DNA from 2 places in the Syntrophobotulus glycolicus DSM 8271 genome. Region 1 is predicted to be linked to the other one. Evidence: riboswitches for the same ligand, from Rfam matches in the RefSeq annotation. Region 1 holds a riboswitch; the other holds the start of a gene.
What was found. A riboswitch is a leader RNA that binds a small molecule or an ion and turns the genes downstream of it on or off. The one in region 1 is predicted to bind ZMP and ZTP.

Region 1 (9,436 bases):
ACCCGTTTTCATCACCCGGGGGTAGCCCTCTGCCTTCCCGTCCGAACCCAAAAGATAAAACTCTGTGAACTTCTCACCAGCTGCTGGTATCGCCGCGGTATAATACAGGCTTCCTATCGCCAAAATAATCACTGCCGCCAGTACCGCCGCGAGAATTTTGTCCAGCCTGGAAAGGCTGCCCCATTTGATTGGTTTCACGTTTAAAGAAAGCCCAAAACGGTTTTCCAAAGAAAGTTTTTTTCTTCGGCAGATCGCGATAGCGGACAGCAGGATCGTGAAAACCAAAAGCGTCACCAGGATAGGGTAAAGCCCTATTCCCCACGGGACGCAGTTCAGGATGACACCTAGAAGCGGCACCACGGCTATACTCAGACCAAAGCTCAAGGCAAGCCGTTCAATCCCGTCGAGATCGCCCCTGGCCGGAAACAGAGCTGCGATTAAGGTATACCCGGGAAAAAACAGGACAAAAGGCAAACCTAACACAACCCGCCCGGTTCCGCTTCCATCCATCCCAATCAACACGACCAGAATAACAGAAAGAGATAGGATGAAGGGAAACTCGTTTTTTATTTCTATCCTCAACAAAAATTCAACCCCTTTAACAAACTGAAGCGAAAAGGTGACGGCGCTGCTTTCCGGCCCTGTCCGTTGTGTTTAAGGTTTTCACTGTTTTTCCGTAATCCTTAAGTTAGCAAGATCAAAGGTGATTGTCTATCTTTATTGTCATAAAGCAGCAAAATCGTGTCTAATTCTGCTAAAATCCTGTTTGGATTTGCATTTTCCTCCGCCTCAGCAGCCTGATGTAAATCCGCCGCGATTTGAGAAAAAAAACCGTCTCTCGTTTCTGTCTTAAGCCGCAAAAATGAGGCCGCCGCGGGCGAATTGATTAATTCGATGATGCGGCAGCCCCTTATTCAACTTGGTTTTCAGGCCCGGTTTTTGCCTGTTCTTTTCTTATTCCTTTGCTTATTCTTTGCTTATTCTTTGCTTATTCCTTTGCTTCAAAACCACGGCATCTTGTGGTCTATAGGTGCGCCTTTATCTCCTCCTGACCGTACATCCGTCATCATTTTTATCCATTCCACATGGAACGATGACATCAGGTTGATGTCAGGTATGTATTTTGCCATTTTCCCGTTCAAGGGAATAGGTCAACGGTAGTTTTTTGGGGGCTATCTGTTCGAGGAAACAGTTCCATTGTTTTCGTCTGTTCTCAGGTAAGTCAGGATACAGGTTTATTCTTCTGAAATAATGTCTTCCTGCTCATAGTAGTAGGAATAATCCACGCCTTTCATAAAGACCTCGCGGTCGTTAATCTTATCGGTTAAAGCCGATTTTAATAAGTCCTTTATTTGTACCGGATTTGAAACGCTTTTTTCCATGGCGGCGAGGTAGTCTTTCTTGTTGATTTTACTCCAATCAACGCAGAGTTTATGGTTCTTCTTCAGCATCAGGTCAAGCCAAATCCTCGTGCTTCTGCCGTTGCCCTCCATAAACGGGTGAGCGACGTTCATCTCCACATATTTGTCCGCAATTTCGTCAAAGGTGCTTTCGGACATTTTTTCTATGCTCTTCAGCGTTTCAGGCAGGAACCGCGCCATCGCAAACTGGAATCCGCTTTTTGCTATGTTGAGCGTTCTGATTTGCCCGGCAAAATCATAAAGCCCGCCGAACAGATAGCCATGAATCTGCTGCAAGCCTTTAACCGTCCCGACCTCTAATGTCTCAAGCAGGGAACTGTCAAAAAGCGCATATGCCTTGCTCTTGCTTTTGCCGTCGATTGTTTCGTCGCTATATGCGAACCATTCAATGAAACGATTTGCTTTTTTGCTTGGAAAATTCTTGGCAAGCGCAATGATGCCGTCATAATCAAGAACATTCGCCGCACGTTTTTTTCCATCTGGCGCCGTGAATTTGAACTGGGTAGTCACACTACCCAGTTGACTGTTTTCACGCTTTAACTTTGCTTTGAGGTATTTCCAGTAATTTCGGTTTTTTTCATAATCACTTTCGCCGCGCAAAACCCCGACTATGTCAAGCACGGAAAACCACCATTTAGAATTTGCGTCGTCCCATACAGCACGAACTTCCGCATCGTCAAAAAAGCGAATCGATATTTTATTCATTTAGAAAACCTCCTTCTCTGTTTTCTTTTAATCAATCGGCAATTCCTTCATCTATTATATCTCCCTTAACTGATATAAAAATGAAAAAACCGCCTGGAAACCTCAAACGGTTACCCAGACGGTCGGCTTACAACTCCTACTGCGCTCCCCGTGGTTTCTTCCACTTCCGTCAGTTACGCAGTTTCTATTTCAAATATACCATAATTTACTTCATAGATAAAGGCGGTAGGCCCTGAATTTATTGATTTCACACAGCGTAAAATCAATCAGTCATGTCATCCTCCTTTCTCTCTGTCCCAAGATATTTTACGCGCAGATAACTTGCCTGTTCCTCAGCAATTAAGCCAGCCCAAAGATCAGCATTAATGGCTCCATATAACTCATTCCACAAGCAATCAAGATATCCCACCTGCTCCTTTTCGCCTTGTAAATAGTCTTTTATTGCTTTTTGGACACTCTGCGATAACCCGGTCTCCAAGTAAGTTTTTTTGTTTGTGTTCCCGGCAGCTGTGTGTTTTTCCGGTCCTGCTTCCAGAGCCAGCAGTTCCTCAATGGACAAACCAAGTGCCTTGGACAATTTGGAAAGCGTCCCCGCGCCGCATCGGTCCAGATGGGTTTTCCCGGAATAAATATCTGCAAGAGTTGCCCATGGAATCCCGCTGATTTTCGATAAACGATAACGGGACATTTGCCTATCCTGCAAAAGCTGTTGTATTGTCATTTTTATCACCCACCTTCATTATATCGGTATTCCGATACATGATCAAGGAAGGCTACAGCACAGAAACAGTGTCAAGCCAAGCCGATTTTTGAAATCTTCAGCCTATTGTTTTCTTCCAGTAGCTTGATATTTTTGATAAAGTTCTTCATATTCCATACAGTTATTTTACCTTATCCGTCACATCAATTGAACAAGGATTGTCCACCTGCCTTGAGGAGACAAAAAAGATGTTTTATCCCTCTAGTATCCCCTTGGCGACAGCCTATATTTCAGAAATAGTCAGCCTATATTAGTAATTTTTTAGCGATTTAACCACCTGCTTACTGCTTACAATCATACTAAATTGTAAGCAGTAAAACCCTCAAAAGCATGTTAACCCTCGAAAGCTTTATTTGATCCAATTTCACTATCCATTAATAAAAAAACGCTGTACAGATAACTATGCCCACAGATCCGTGAGCACACATTCAGCTCCCTTAAATCTTCATCAACTGGGCATTATCGGACAGCATTAGCCACAAATTTTCATTAAGTACTTCATCTGGACGAAGACATATATCATCATAAATCCAATTCTCAATGCTTTTTGTCATCATGCTTCATTATTGAATACGTGTTGGGAGAATAAAACTCTTTGTAAAGCTTGCATTGCGTAATCATGCTTCATGGTTTCTGTCCCCTTGGTTGTTTCAGGACGTGCGGAAGCTGATTCCCCTAAACCAGTTCATTCATTCGCCTATAGATTTTTTTCATCATTAATTGTTTAACTAAATCACCAAAGGCTTTATCCTCCAGTATTTTTTCAAAGATTTCCTGATTCTGATCCATTCTTCCGATTAATTTATCTATAAACTTATCATCGAAAGCAAATTTAAAAGTGTCTATCTTATTAACTTTTGCTTGTGTCTGTAAGGTTTCATCTTCCATTAATTCAGCTTCAATTTGATCAAAGAATAAATTATCGGCTTCATCAAATTCTGTTCCGAATTGTTCATTAAGCATATTAATAATTTCGGAAAGCAAGGCTTTTTCCTCTTTAGCTCTTTTCAGTCCTGCTTCTGATGTTCCACTTAATTCGCCTTCTTCACCTTTTTGAAGTTCAATAGAACCTTCCTTTATCTTTTGCAAACGATAATATTCTAAAGCGACTTCATCATCTAATTGCAATGATTCTGAGAGCCCTCTTCTTGGAAGTCTTGTTTGTAAGAGCTTGGCATAAGCATAAAACTTCTCAGATTCAGCATCAAAAAAGGGCATTATTTGAGAAAGGAACGCGTATAAATTTGTCCAGGAACGTAAACCTTTTTTGAACTCATCTTGCCTTTCATGTTCTGGAATGTCTTTGTATCTATCTACAGCTGGATCAGTAAAGGCGTATAAAAGCTTTTGTTGTTTTGAATTGTTTAGTTTAGTTTTTGGGTCAAAATATATATTAGCAAATGCTTCTATTTCTTCTTTCCAGTATATTTTGAATTCATCCAATCTGGCCTTAAGGTCATATAAGTGGTTGACATCAGTTTCTTCTATTACGGAAGTGATCTCATAGTAAGGCTGAAATGAATCCAAAATGGTTTGCCTATCATTGGCAAAATCAAGCACGAAGGTATCTTCTTTGCCGGGGTGTATTCTGTTGAGCCTTGATAAGGTCTGAACGGCTTTTACACCTGATAGCTTTTTGTCAACGTACATAGTATGAAGTAAGGGCTGGTCAAAACCGGTTTGATACTTGTCTGCAACTATTAATATTCTATATTCGTCTTTATCAAAAATGGCTGGAAGTTCTTTTTCTCCATATCCTGTCATTTGAGGTTCAGAAACTCCATCAGGATAGTTGTCATCAGTCACTTTACCTGAAAAGGCTACCAAAATTTTTATTTCGTTTGCATACCCTTTGGTCTTTATATATCTATTAAATTCCTCAAAATAACGTTTGGCGTGAAGCCTTGACCCACAAACCAACATGGCTTTGGCTTTGCCTCCTATTTTTTTGGAAACAATTTCTCTGAAATGCTCTATTATGATTTCGGTCTTCTGAGCTAAGTTGTGAGGATGCAGGGAAACGAATTTACCAATTGCTTTGGCAGCTCTTTTCTTATTTAGATTCGGATCTTCTTTTATTGCTTTAGTCAATTTAAAGTAGAGTTCATAAGTGACGTAATAATGCAATACATCTAAAATAAAACCTTCCTCTATGGCTTGACGCATGGAATACAAATGGAATGGCTTTGGTTTGCCCTCGGAATCCTTATCTCCAAAGACTTGCAGGGTTTTATATTTCGGTGTTGCGGTAAAGGCAAAAAATGAAATATTAGGCTGTTGCCCCCTTGATGCGGCCGTCCTTTCAATTTGCTCTCTTACAAAATCATCACCATTATAATCATCTGTATCCTCTGTTTCTGCTTTTTCCAATGATTTTTCAGCCAGTACTTCTTTTAGTTTTTTACTTGCTTCGCCACCTTGAGAGCTGTGGGCTTCATCGATAATTACGGCATATTTTCTATCCGGTAATTCTCCAACCTTGTCTACTACAAAAGGGAATTTTTGCAAAGTAGTAATGATGATGTTCGTCCCATAACCCAAGGCAGAAGCTAACTGCGAGCTGTCTTTATCGATTTTTTGAACTACACCTGTTTTGTGTTCAAATTGATAAATAGTGTTTTGCAACTGTTGATCAAGAACTTTTCTATCGGTAACAACGATTACAGAATCAAAAATCCGTTCATCTGTAGCGTTGTGCAAACTCGATAAACGATAAACCAACCAAGCAATAGAGTTACTCTTTCCCGAACCTGCGGAGTGTTGAATCAGATAGTTTTTACCAGTCCCTACTTCCAATACCTTTTCGCTTATCCTCCTAACTGCATCTAATTGATGATATCGTGGAAATATCAATTTCTCTTTTTTATAAACTTTTCCTTCCACTTCAATTTCTTCTGTTTGCAAATGCACAAAGCGTTGAATTATTTCCATCCAACTATCTTTTTGCAAAATATTTTCCCACAAGTAAGCCGTGCGGTATCCATTGGGATTTAAGGGATTGCCCTTACCGCTGTTTGCGCCTTTGTTGAATGGTAGCCAATAGGTTTTACTCCCATCAAGTTTGGTGGTCATAAATACTTCATCCTGGTCAACAGCAAAATGCACTAAAGATCTTTTCCTGAAAGCAAAAAGAATTTCTCTGTTATCTCTGGTGCTGGCGTATTGTTTTAAAGCATTGCCCACATCCTGACCTGTAAATTGATTTTTAAGTTCAAAAGTAGCTACAGGAATACCGTTGAGCGAAAGCAATACATCTAAACTGTTTTTATTTTTGGTGCTATAAAAAATTTGACGATAGACTTTCAGGCTGTTTTTATTGTACAGATCAATTGCATCAGGGTTTAAACCCGAAGCAGGCTGAAAAAAGGCCATTTGAAAACGCACACCGTAATCAACAAAGCCATTGCGAAGCACATCCAGACTGCCTCTTAAGTCCAGTTCCTTGTATAATCTTTGAATGACGCGATTATTAGCATCCTCTCCGTGAATGGAATAAATTTTATCCCACCGTTTTGGTTGGGATTCCTGTAAAAACTTAATCACTTCATATTTAAACATACCAAGTTCAGGACTATAATCGGGGGCATTTCCTTCTGTGTAACCACCCTGTTCAACAAGGGATTGTACTAATGCGCTTTCAAATGTATTTTCTGTTGTTATGCTCATGCTTCTTCACCTTCATCCAATAGCCTTTGCTCTGCTTCAAGTCTGCAAAGAAACTGTCGATAAGCAACGTCTTTAAAAATCAATCTTAGCTCGTGTTTAGCTTTTTCCGATAAGCTATCTTTCAGAAAACCTGATTCATCGAAGCATTCTTGTATGAACTCACAATTATCTTGATATATTTCTTCGGTAATATTGGCTAGTCTTGCCGGTAAGTCTGATTCTATGATTTCAAAAGTATCAGGATTGAAATAACGCACCAATGGTTTATTGACTTCGTTGTACTCTCTGCCTTGAAAGCATGGCTTTCCTTTGCTTGAAGCCCAATAGACTCCAAAAAACTCTGTACGGTTAGATTTGTATATTTTTGCAATCTGTAAGCTGCCATCTACTTCACGAATATCTTTATTTAAAGAAAAATCACGAAGAATCTTTAGCGGTTCCATATCAATGGGGTCATCTTGCTTGTCTTCATCATAAACCATCTTTTTATAGGCTTTGAAGGCTTCTTCTCCTATTTCCGGAGAAGGATCTCCCAAAAAAGTATAAAATCTTTTTTTACTTAAATTACCGTTCAGTTCATCAAAAATAAAACCTTCCACTTCTGAAGAATAATGAAGCTTCCATACTCGAAAACTACCTTTCTCCCAATCCCAGCCACCAAAAAGGAATTTAGCCCCACCTCTTAAATCGTTAATGTCTTCATTCGGTATTTCTGATATTATTTTTTTTACTAATTCAGTGAATAAATCAGAAATATAAACCAATACTTCATTAAGTTTAGCAAATGGAGATTGTAAATAATCGTCAAAATGAATAGCCGAGACAAGATTTAGGACTAGGGGATATGCTCGCATGGTACTACCTGCAAAGCTAAGCAGGCAATCTTTTCTTGGTAGTTCAAACAGTTTAATACCGTGCTTCCATTTTTCTCCACCTGTTAAGCAGCTATCAGTAGCGAATATCAATTCTTCGGTATCGTTTGCTTGTCGTATCCATGCTGTACATAATGTCATAATCTAGTCCACCACCTTTATTTTTCCTGTTACCACTTCGCTGATCAAAGCTGTGCGGTATTCGGTTAAGAATTCTATCAATTTTTCATTTCTGAATTTTTTGGCATCTATACTGGCACATTCGGTTTTTATATGGTGGACAATGGATTGTTGTTCTTCGAAAGGGGGTGTAATAAATTTAATTTCCTTTAGTTTTTCTACAGTCAAATGAGCAATACTTATTTTATTGACAATTAAATCAAATGCTCCTTTTTTACCATACAAATAAAATAGTTGCAAAAAATAATTTGAGTCAGAATTATCATTCAGTGTAACTTTATGAACAGAATTTTGAATATAGCATTCTTCAAGCTCTTCTTTCCATATACAAGTTCTCCCAACTTCTCCACCTTCACTTACTAAAAGATCATTTCTATTCAAACGATACTTATTTAACTCTCTTTCAGAAAACCACATTTCTTTTACATCATCTACATTAACACTGAGCCAATTTAAATTAGCAGCACGCAAATATGGTTTTAGGTAGTACTCGCCTTTATCTTCCGTTGTTAACATTTTACCTAGCACGATATTTGCTACATATTTCAACCTCTTAACTTCCCAATGCTCCGGAATTTCTCCCAGCCATTCAATGCCTGAATCTTTCATAGGTGCATCAGGATTAATGCCTTTGGTAACGGCCTGGTTGATGATGGCGGTTTTTTCCTCTTCGTAGAGTTCAAGCAGGCGTTTTTTGTCAGCAATCAGTTCGTCTATCTCTGCTGTTTTGCGGTCGAGGTAGTTAGCAATGGCGGTTTGTTCAGGTAGGGAGGGTAATAATGCTTTGTATTGTCCCATCGCCTCCTGAGTTATTCCATAAAATGTTGTGCCTGTTTTTGTAAGTTCAACATGATGCTTAAAAGGAAGCCCTTTTAGTTGATAATATATAAAGCGAGGGTTATAAAAATTATTTAATGGGCGTAGTACAAGTAGATGACTGTTTAGTGATGCCTTGTGTGGGTATGGAATTGAATCTACATAAAGCAATTTACCGATGGTTCCGTCTTTTGTGAATAAAACATCTGATTCTTTCAACTGAATTTCTGGTGCTTCATTATACCTTTCTTCTAGAATATGATATACTTCATCCCATCTTATTTTCCCATCATGAAAATTCATACCCGTAATTAAGAATGGGTCTTCAGGATTACTTGTAAATTCGGCTTGCTTCAGCCCTTGCCAACCTATTCTTCCTTTCATATAGGAAATATAGCCGAATTTCTTAACTTCCCAATGCCCCGGGATCTCTCCAATCCATTCAATACCACTGTCTTTATATGAATTGTATTTTTTCATGATTCTAGCACCGTTTTTTCCGTTTCCAAAGTCTTCTCTTCCAAAGCTAAAATATCAGCTTTAATATCTGCCAATGCTCTCAATGGCTTAAACTCATAGAAATACTTGGTAAAGTTAATTTCATAGCCAATTTTGGTTTTACTGTGGTCAATCCATGCTTCTAGAAGGTGTGGTTTTACTTCGGTTTCAAAGTATTCCTCAATGGTTTGAGGGATAAGATTACCATCGGAACCCTTTTTTAAGAAAGGAATATTCTCATAATCTCTTAATGAAGTATCCGGTTTAGGTTGTCCTTTGCTTTTTACCACTTTGCTATTTTCTTTCATTGGCTGTTCAACGGTAATTCGCCAATAGCCAAAAAATTCGTTGGGGTATATTTTAACAAATTCATTTTCTTCAAAATTACCGTAAAGCTGGGTAATAAAGCCGATACCTTTGGTGTTGCCGTTTTCAGCAATTTTCTTGCGCTTGTCGCCCAGGCTTCTATCCATCTTTTGCCAAAAACGATTAAAGTCTAATTTGCCTTCTTTGGTCAG
Region 2 (9,436 bases), 1.6 Mb from region 1:
GTTTTTAGGCGGTTTTATGGGCTTGTATGGAATTGTGAGCGGGTTATTTATCGGAATTGCCCATGCGGTTTCCTTGCGTTCATTCGGAGTTCCTTATACGACTTCTTTTGCGCCGATCAATAAAGGGGAACTGAAGGATTCCATTATCCGTTATCCCCTGTGGATGTTGAAAAAAAGACCAGAATCGGTGGTTAAAGAAAATATCCGAAGGCAGGATAATACTCGCAAGAAATGATCAGCAGAAATTCAGTGGAGAAAAATTGGCTAATCAGACAAAAAAGATGAGAGAGATAAAAAAATGAAAAAAGCAAAAACTGCAGAAAAGAAGAAAGTACTGATCCTCTTGCTGGCCGCTCTGATTCTGATACCGGTCTCAGGCTGCTGGAACCGGCGTGAGCTGAATAATATCGGTATACTGGGGGCCGTAGGAATTGATATTCAAGGAGAAAAGATAATTGTAACGACAGAAATCATCAGGCCAAAAGCTTACGGGGGAGAAGCCCGCTCAAATCAAGAATCGTTTGTGATGGACCAGACAACAGGGGATTCAGTTCTGGAAGCGTTGAGAAATGCAACGGAGAAATTTGACAGAAAAATCTTTCTGGCCGATTGCAAGGTCTTTATTCTCAGTGAAGAAGCAGCCAAGAAAGGTTTTATGGACTATATGGATTTCTGGATGAGAGATCATGAATCAAGGTTATATGCTTATGTTTTTGTTGTAAAGGGAGCAAAGCCCTCCGATGTGATGGGTAAATCTGAAGGGATCGAGGATATTCCCTCCATATACCTGCAAAGCCTGGCCAAGGCTCAGAGAGCGAATTCCAAAAGCGTTTCCATTGAATTGCTTGACTTTATCAAGGAATACTATTCTATCGGAAAACAACCGGTCTGCGGAGTTTTGCAACTGGTGGAGATGAAAACGGAGGAAAGCCAAGGTCAAAAGAAGTCCACAGAAAAAGCAGGAAGTGACCAGGCCAATAGTTCTGAATCCAGAGGAGAGGCAGATATGACGATTGAGGAGTCCGGCAAGAATGGAGATTTACCGCAGAATGACCCCGACAAAGAAAAGGAAATACTGGATGAAGGCGCTGCGGTTTTTCTTAAAGATAGGCTGGTGGGATTCTTAGGCGGGGAAGAGACGAAGGCTGTGAACTTTGTCAATAATAAAGTTTCAAGCGGAACAATCGTGGCCAAGAAGCCGGACAGAGTCCAGACTGTGGAAATCCTGGAATCTAAGTGCAAGAGAGAGGTCTTGCTGCAAGAAGACGGGAGCATCATCATCAACTTGAATTTAAAAATATCCGGTTCCATTGGGGAATTAACAGGTCAGGGAAAGACAATGGTGGAGGACTCTACCGAGATTGATCTCCAGAAGATCCAGGATGCCAATTCGGAGGTTACCAAAAAACAAATCGAAGAGGTCATCACCAAAACACAAAGAGAATTTCAAAGCGATGTTTTTGGTTTTGGTTTGGAATTTCACAAAAAATATCCGCAGGAATGGGAAAGAATAAAATACGATTGGAATCAAAAATTTTCAACAGCTCAGGTTAATGTTCAAGTTGAAACAACGATTTTAGAAACGGGATTGTTGCGTCTGCCGACGCATACCCTTACAGGCGAGGAGATCATGGAATATGATTAAAATAGAAAGAATTTCCACCCTGCAAATGATTTTACTGCTCTTTGCCTGCCGGATGACTACCGGATTTCTTTACCTGCAATTAACAGCCCCCCCGGGCAATCAGGATTTATGGATTGCCTTGGTGTTTTCTGCCTTTCTCTACCTTATTTTCGCGGCGCCCCTGGTATTTTTGGCCTGCAGGTTTCCGGATGAGAATCTCATTCAATATTGTCAAAGAATCATGGGGAAGTTGATCGGAAGTATCATGGGAATGCTGTTTATGGGAATATTATTATTTCTCCTGATCGTCATCCTGGCTGATATGGTCAACTTCATTCATACGACGATTTTACCGGAGACTCCGGTATACGCCATCATGATCACCATGTTGATTCCCTGTATTTACACGACATATAAAGGAGTAGAAACAATGGGCAGGATGGCGGAGTTTCTTATTCCTTATTTTTTTGTGGTCACAGTATTGTTTACAACGTTAAATATTCCCCGCATGGATTTCAGTCTGTTTTTACCGGTATTAAAAGACAGCAAGCTTGTGGACATTGCTCAGGGAGGCTTTATCGTGGCTTCCCGATATTATGATTTGCTGGTTTTCGCCATGCTGGTTCCGAATCTGCAGAAAAAAGAGGATATCAAAAAAATAGCGCTCTATTTCATCGGCATATCGATTATATTCTTAATTGTTTTTGTGGTTACGGCTCAGGCTGTTTTGGGAATTGAATTTGGGAAACACGCTTCTTTTCCCTACTATAAATATGTTCGGACAATTGAAGTCTTTGAATTTGTAGAAAGAATTGAATCCCTCTCTGTCGTAGCATGGGTAATTATTGAATTTATCAAGTTTTCTCTCTATATGTATTGTGTAACGATGGGTTTGGGACAAATATTCAAAATTAAAGACAGCAAAAAGCTGATTATCCCTTTATGTATCGTCGCCTTTATCACCGTATCCTTCTTCAAAATAATGACGTCCGTTACAATCAACAAAATTTTTACCTTATTGCCCTATATCGGCAATGTCGGGATCTTTATTCTGCCTCTGATCGTGCTGATCGTATATTTTTTCAGGAGGAAAGCCTTGGAATGAACCGTGGTTCCCTGAGGACTCACATCCAGGCATCGTGCTGGATGGAAAATTTCTTGCTGTAATATTTCTGAATCATGTCTTGATATTGGAGCAATTGCTTAGAATCAAACTCAGAAATGCCGTCCAGCTTGTATGGCAAATCCAGGTCTTGATATTTTGCTTTAGCCAGGGCATGGTAAGGGAGAACTTCAAAATTTTGGACATTTTGAAGCTTTTGAACATAGGCGCATAAATCTGAGATATGCTTTTCCGTATCGGTAAAACCCGGAAGGAGCACATTTCTGATCCATACGGCTTGATGAAGATTTTCCAGATGACCTAATAAAGCCAAGACTTTTTCATTGGACCGGCCGGTAAGTTCCCGGCATTTTTCCGGGTCCATATGCTTGATATCGACGATAAATAGATCTGTATCATCAATAATCCGGTCAATATCATCCAAATCGACATAGCCGGAGGTGTCTACAGCCGTATGGAGCCCAGCCTCTTTAAATCCCTTGAGAAGTTCAGCCAGGAAGTCAATTTGGGCCGTCGGTTCCCCTCCCGAGATGGTGACCCCGCCGTTTCGGGCAATATAGTTCTTGTTTTTTAAAACTCTGGCAATAACCTCGGCAGAATCCACCAAGTTGCCTTCATTCATTTGCCAGGTGTCCGGATTATGACAATACTGGCATCGTAAAGGACAGCCCTGAAGAAAAACTACACTTCTGATTCCGGGGCCATCCAGGGTCGAGAATGACTCAACGGAATGAACATATCCCTTCATATTGACCTCCCGGCAAACGAATGTGCTTTGGCTCTGAAAACTAAATATGCTCGTGGAATGTCCGGCTCACCACATCAAGCTGCTGTTCTCGGGTTAAGGAATTGAACTTGACGGCATAGCCTGAGACCCGGATAGTCAGATTGGGGTATTTCTCCGGGTGCTCCATAGCTTCTAACAGATCCGAACGATTGAGGATGTTAATATTTACGTGATGACCGCCGGACAGGAAATAGCCATCCAGTAAATCAGCCAGGATTTTTTTTCTGGCCGTCTTCTCCTTGCCCAATAAGCCCGGAGTCAGGGTCAGAGTGTAGGAGATACCGTCCCGGCAATGTTCATAAGGGATTTTACAAACAGAATTAAGGGAGGCTATGGCCCCGGAGATGTCTTTGCCATTAGAGGGATTGGCGCCGGGAGCAAAGGGAGTCCCTGCTCTGCGGCCATCCGGGGTGTTGCCGGTGTTCTGCCCGTATACAACATTGGAGGTGATGGTCAGGACAGATAAGGTGTGAACGGCATCCCGGTAAGTTTTGTATTTCTTCAAAGCGTTTAAGGCCAGTTCCACGATTTCTTTGGCGATATTGTCCGCTTCATCAAGATCATTGCCATAGGCGGGGTATTCTCCTTCAATCAGAAAATCTTTAATCAGGCCTTTCTCCCAAACGGGGGTGACCCGGGCATGCTTGATGGCACTGAGGGAATCAACGAGAACGGACAATCCGGCCAGACCAAAAGCCATATTCCTGGATACTTCAGAATCGTGAAGGGACATTTCCAGCCGCTCATAAGCGTACTTGTCGTGCATATAGTGGATAATATTCATGGTGTTCACATAGTAGGAGCACAAAAGATCAAGGTAGGATTGAAACCTGGACAGCACTTCTTGATAATCGAGGATTTCCCCCCGGTAGGGTTCAGTCGGAGGAAGGATCTGAACACCGCTAAGTTCATCCCTGCCGCCATTTAAAGCGACAAGCAGTAGTTTGGCAATATTGCATCTTGCTCCGAAAAACTGCATTTCCTTACCGACGCGCATGGGGGAAACACAGCAGGCAATCGCATAGTCGTCACCGTAATACGGCCGCATAAGCTCATCATTTTCATATTGGATTGCACTGGTTTCGATGGAAAGAGCGCAGCAGAATTCTTTGAATGGTGCGGGAAGTTTTTCCGACCAAAGTATGGTCATGTTTGGCTCAGGCGCGGCTCCCAGATTCCTGAGGGAGTTGAGGAAGCGATAGGCTGTTTTGGTCACCATGTGCCGCCCATCCAGGCCTATCCCACCGAGGCTTTCCGTAATCCACAGAGGGTCTCCGGCAAAAAGCTGGTGATATTCCGGGGTGCGCAGCTGTCTGACCATGCGCAGTTTGATCAGGAATTGATCAATCAATTCCTGGACATCTTGTTCTGACAAGGCTTTATTTTGCAGGTCTTTTTCAATGTAAATGTCCAGAAAAGCAGTGTTGCGGCCGATACTCATCGCAGCACCGTTCTGCTCCTTAACTGCCGCCAGATAGGCAAAATACAACCATTGCACCGCTTCTTTGGTATTGGCAGCCGGTTCTGAGATATCAATACCATAGCTTAAGGCCATGCTTTTGAGATCTTGAAGGGCACAGAGCTGTTCAGAGATTTCTTCTCTTAAACGGATGTTTCCCTCAGTCATTTCAAAGGGCAATTTTTTTAAATCCTTCTTTTTTTCTTTCAGGAGACGGTCCACTCCATAGAGAGGGACCCGCCGGTAATCACCGATGATTCTGCCGCGCCCATAGCCGTCGGGCAATCCGGTAAGGAGCTTATATTTGCGTAAAAGCTTGATTTCTTCAGGATATACGCTGAAAACACCGTCATTATGGGTTTTGCGGTTTTCCGCAAAGAACTGGTCCAGCTGAGGATTAAGGGTCATATCGTAAGCACGGCATGCTTCACGGGCCATTTTAAGGCCACCGACAATATTCACCCCTCTTTTTAAAGGAGCGTCTGTTTGCAAGCCGACGATCATTTCGTTTTCCCGATCAATGTAACCGGGAAGATGAGAATTGATTTTGGCGGGGCGTTCGGTATCAATATTCAGCACGCCATGATTTGCCGCTTCTTTCTGAAGGAGCTTTTCACATGTTTGCCAAAGCTCCGTGGTGCGCCGGGATGGTCCGCTCAGAAAGTTCTCGTTCCCATCATAAGGTAAATAATTTGCGGCGATGAAATTTTGGACATCAATATTATCTATCCAGTTACCCGGTTTGAATCCGGCCCATTGCGTAAGCATTAGACATTCCTCCTGTATCCCGGGCAATAAAAAAACCCGGGTAGTTTATAAAACTGCCCAGGCGGTCGGCTAATCGATACGCTTCACACTCCCTGTGGTTTTCCCACTTCCGCCAGTTATGTGAAGGTTTGCTGACAAGAACGATGTCTTGCTGTTGTAGAATCATTGTATTACGACCGGTTCAGGTTGTCAAGAATTAAGATTATTTTCACATTCGTGTCTCATTTGTCTGCTCGATTCGACATTTTCTCATCGGCATGATATGGATTTCACTGGACAGTCCCTCTTTAATCAGAGGTTGCTTTGAATGATTGACCGGACTTGCTCCGGCAACAGGGCTTCCTGCTCCTTGGTCAGATTCTTGGTTTCAATAGGCTTGGAGATAACAATTTCAACCTCGGCCGGCTTGATGATAAACTTCTGAGCTTCCATGATCTGATATGACCCGCGTATGGTAACCGGCACAATCAGGGCCTTGGCTTTTACGGCCAGTTTAAAGCTTCCCGGCTTAAATTCGCCCAATGCCATGCCTTTGCTTCTTGTACCCTCCGGAAAAATCACCATGGAATAACCATTTTGAAGATAAGATGCGGCTTCGGCGATTGTGCGCAGGGACTGTCGGATATCGGAACGGTCCATAAAGACACATTTCATGTGGCGCATCCAGGTGCTGACCATAGGCATCTTGGCCAATTCCACCTTGGCAATAAATGCTTTGGGTTTTTGAATATACCCGAGTAAGATGGGGATATCAAAATTGCCCTGATGGTTGCTGACGAACACAACAGGTCTTTCGGCAGGGACATTTTCTTCACCGGTTACTTTGATTTTTGATCCGCTTAAAGAAACCAAAGACTGAGCCCATCTCTTGACAGTCCGGTCAACAAGCTGATCATGTGAAGCCGTATTGTTTTCCTTCGCTAAACGCTCAATTTTAAATTGCGCGGGAAGAACCGAAATCAAGTATAGCCAAAAATAAATAAACCAAAAGAATGTTCTCAGCATATCAGCCCTCGCAAGGATTTATTTCGTTTATCCTGTTATTCTTGCTTTGATTTCCGCAGAAGCCTTCCTGGGATCTTTCCTGGCCAGAATAGCTGAAACCACAGAAAGACCGTCAATTCCGGTATGGAAAACATCACAGGCATTGGTCTCATTAATTCCGCCGATGGCCACGACCGGGATTTTTACTGCTTTTTTGATCAGGCTTAATTCCGGTAAAGAAACGAGCTTGGCGTCTGTTTTGGTCCCGGTTGGAAAGACAGCGCCCGCCCCGAGATAATCGGCGCCGCTTTTTTCAGCGAGGAGTGCTTCTTCAACCGTACTTACCGAGATGCCGATCACTTTTTCCCGGCCAAAATATCTGCGCGCGATCTCAATGGGCAGATCATCCTGACCGAGATGGAGACCGTCGGCATCAATGGCCAGGGCAATATCCAAACGGTCATTAATCATCAAAGGAACCTGGTATTTTCTTGTAACCCCTTTGATTTTAACAGCCAGGTGATAAAAATCAAGGGATGACGCAGTTTTTTCCCGCAGCTGGACCATGGTTGCACCGCCGAGGATCGCTTCTTCAACACAATCCTCCAGATTTCTGTCGCCAATATAGCTCCTGTCGGTGACCAGGTATAAGGTATAGTCCCATTTAAGCAAGGGTTATCTTTCCTTCCTTCATGATTGTCTCTTCATTAAGCCGGGAGATCTGGTCAAAGAGTTTGACGCGGAAGGTTCCAATTCCTTCTGTTTCAGATAATGTTTTTTCGGCCAGTTCACCGGACAGGCCCATACACATCACCCCGGCCGTTGCCGCAATCAAATAATCCGGGACAGCACCGCAAAAAGTCCCCACTAAAGCGGAGGCCATACAGCCCGTTCCCGTCACACCGGAGAGCAGGGAATGGCCATTATTGATCAGGCATACTCGGCCGCCATCAGAGATCACATCTGTTTTTCCCGTGATTGCGGCCACGATGCCCGTATTCCGGGCAAATGCTCTGGCAACGGTTGCGCCGTCAGTCTCATCGGCAACAGAATCCACTCCCTTGGATTGGACAGCCATTCCGCTTAAAGATTTGATTTCCGACATGTTTCCGCGAACAACAGCAAGCTTGACTTCGTCCATAATCTTTTTCGCTGTGGCATTGCGGTAGGGGGTAGCCCCTACACCAACAGGGTCAAAAATAACGGGAATACCGAGTTCATTGGCTCTTTTGCCGGCAGCAATCATGGACTCCACAGTGCGGGTGTTCAGAGTCCCCATGTTGATGACCAAAGCGGAAGAAATAGAAACCATGTCCTCAACTTCATGAAGATCATCGGCCATAACGGGAGACCCGCCGATAGCCAGGATGATATTGGCACAATCATGAACAGTGACATAGTTGGTGATATTATGGACAAGAGGTTTTTTATTTTGCAGCTCGGACAAAGCGTTGGCGCATAATCTGGTTATTTCCATTTTTCCTCGCTCCTTCTTCTTTTTTAGGATGAATTTAAGACCTCAATTTATTGAACAAAGTCAACAGCCATTCCTTTACGACGCATAAGAGGGAAATGATCAGCATCACAGGGATTGTGCTGCCAAAGGGCAAATCATACTTGACAAACTGATAATAAAGGCCTACCCCGATCAGCCAAAGAATCACGTTGGCAGAAAAGAGGTTATGCCCCTCCCGGATTCCAGTCTTACGGAAAACAAAGTATTCTGTCAGCAGGATAGCAAAAAGAGGCGCAAAAACCGAGCCGATATAATAGAGAAAATCAATATACTGTTCTATAGAAGTATAAATGGCAATCAATGTTCCGATTGCGCACATCAGCAGAGCGATCACTTTTTCGTTGGCATTTCGGTGGATATTGAGATAAGAGACACCTGCGGAATAAGCATCGAGGTAGGTTGTGGTTACTGTAGCCAAAACGACAATCCCTAAAGCAGCGATCCCCATATTCGCGGCTAAAAGCATGGCCGATGGCTCATAGTTCGCGGTAAGGAGTGTGCCGCCCAGGCCGATGATATACATCCAGCAGCTTCCCAGGAAATAACCGGAGACACTCCCCCAAAAGCTGCCTTTGCTGCTGCGGCCGAACCGTGTGTAATCGGCAATCAGGGGAAGCCAGGACAAAGGCATGATTACGGAAAGTTCTACGGCAGCACCAAAAGACATTGTACCGTCGGATGTCCTGCTGAAAATACTGGTATCCTTAAATACTACAGTGCTCAAAATAACGGTTAAGATGAATAAAAGGGAGATTGCCGCATAATTCAACTTTGCCGAGTTTTTGATACCGGTTGCAATCCAAATACAGATCAAGGCTCCGATAACGATACACCAGGCACTGGTACTGTTAAAACCCCAGAGGGCATTGCTGATATCATTAGCCGAGCGTGCGGCCATAATAATCATCACGGCAGTCCAGCCGACAAGCTGCAGGATATTTAGAACCGAGAAACCGTAGGAGCCGAACTTTCCGAAGGAAATCCTGGTCGACTCAATAGCGGGGATTTTATTGCGAAAACCAATGATCCCGCAAAGGCCTAACAATAACACGCCTATGACATGGCCAATGACGATAGCAGCCAGCCCTTGAGCAAAACCGAGCGGGGCAATCAGGCCGCCGGTTAATATTTCAGAGATGGAGACCGCCGCGCCAAACCAGATTAAAAAGAAATGA

Region 2: another riboswitch for ZMP and ZTP. It lies ahead of pflB (formate C-acetyltransferase); the one in region 1 lies ahead of fic (protein adenylyltransferase Fic).

The regions. Positions count from the first base shown of each region.
Region 1 covers NC_015172.1:820,171-829,606, reverse strand. Annotated here, with positions in the region: gene SGLY_RS04320 (DUF1616 domain-containing protein) at 1-585, opposite strand, end outside; gene SGLY_RS18070 (hypothetical protein) at 684-860, opposite strand; gene fic (protein adenylyltransferase Fic) at 1,236-2,126, opposite strand; ZMP/ZTP riboswitch at 2,232-2,313, opposite strand; gene SGLY_RS04305 (helix-turn-helix domain-containing protein) at 2,389-2,847, opposite strand; gene SGLY_RS04300 (type I restriction endonuclease subunit R) at 3,562-6,552, opposite strand; gene SGLY_RS04295 (hypothetical protein) at 6,549-7,565, opposite strand; gene SGLY_RS16995 (restriction endonuclease subunit S) at 7,569-8,900, opposite strand; gene SGLY_RS04280 (type I restriction-modification system subunit M) at 8,897-9,436, opposite strand, start outside.
Region 2 covers NC_015172.1:2,425,942-2,435,377, reverse strand. Annotated here, with positions in the region: gene SGLY_RS12010 (spore germination protein) at 1-235, shown strand, start outside; gene SGLY_RS12005 (Ger(x)C family spore germination protein) at 299-1,645, shown strand; gene SGLY_RS12000 (GerAB/ArcD/ProY family transporter) at 1,638-2,729, shown strand; gene pflA (pyruvate formate-lyase-activating protein) at 2,749-3,495, opposite strand; gene pflB (formate C-acetyltransferase) at 3,536-5,761, opposite strand; ZMP/ZTP riboswitch at 5,810-5,891, opposite strand; gene SGLY_RS11985 (lysophospholipid acyltransferase family protein) at 6,053-6,766, opposite strand; gene thiE (thiamine phosphate synthase) at 6,794-7,417, opposite strand; gene thiM (hydroxyethylthiazole kinase) at 7,410-8,222, opposite strand; gene cytX (putative hydroxymethylpyrimidine transporter CytX) at 8,257-9,436, opposite strand, start outside.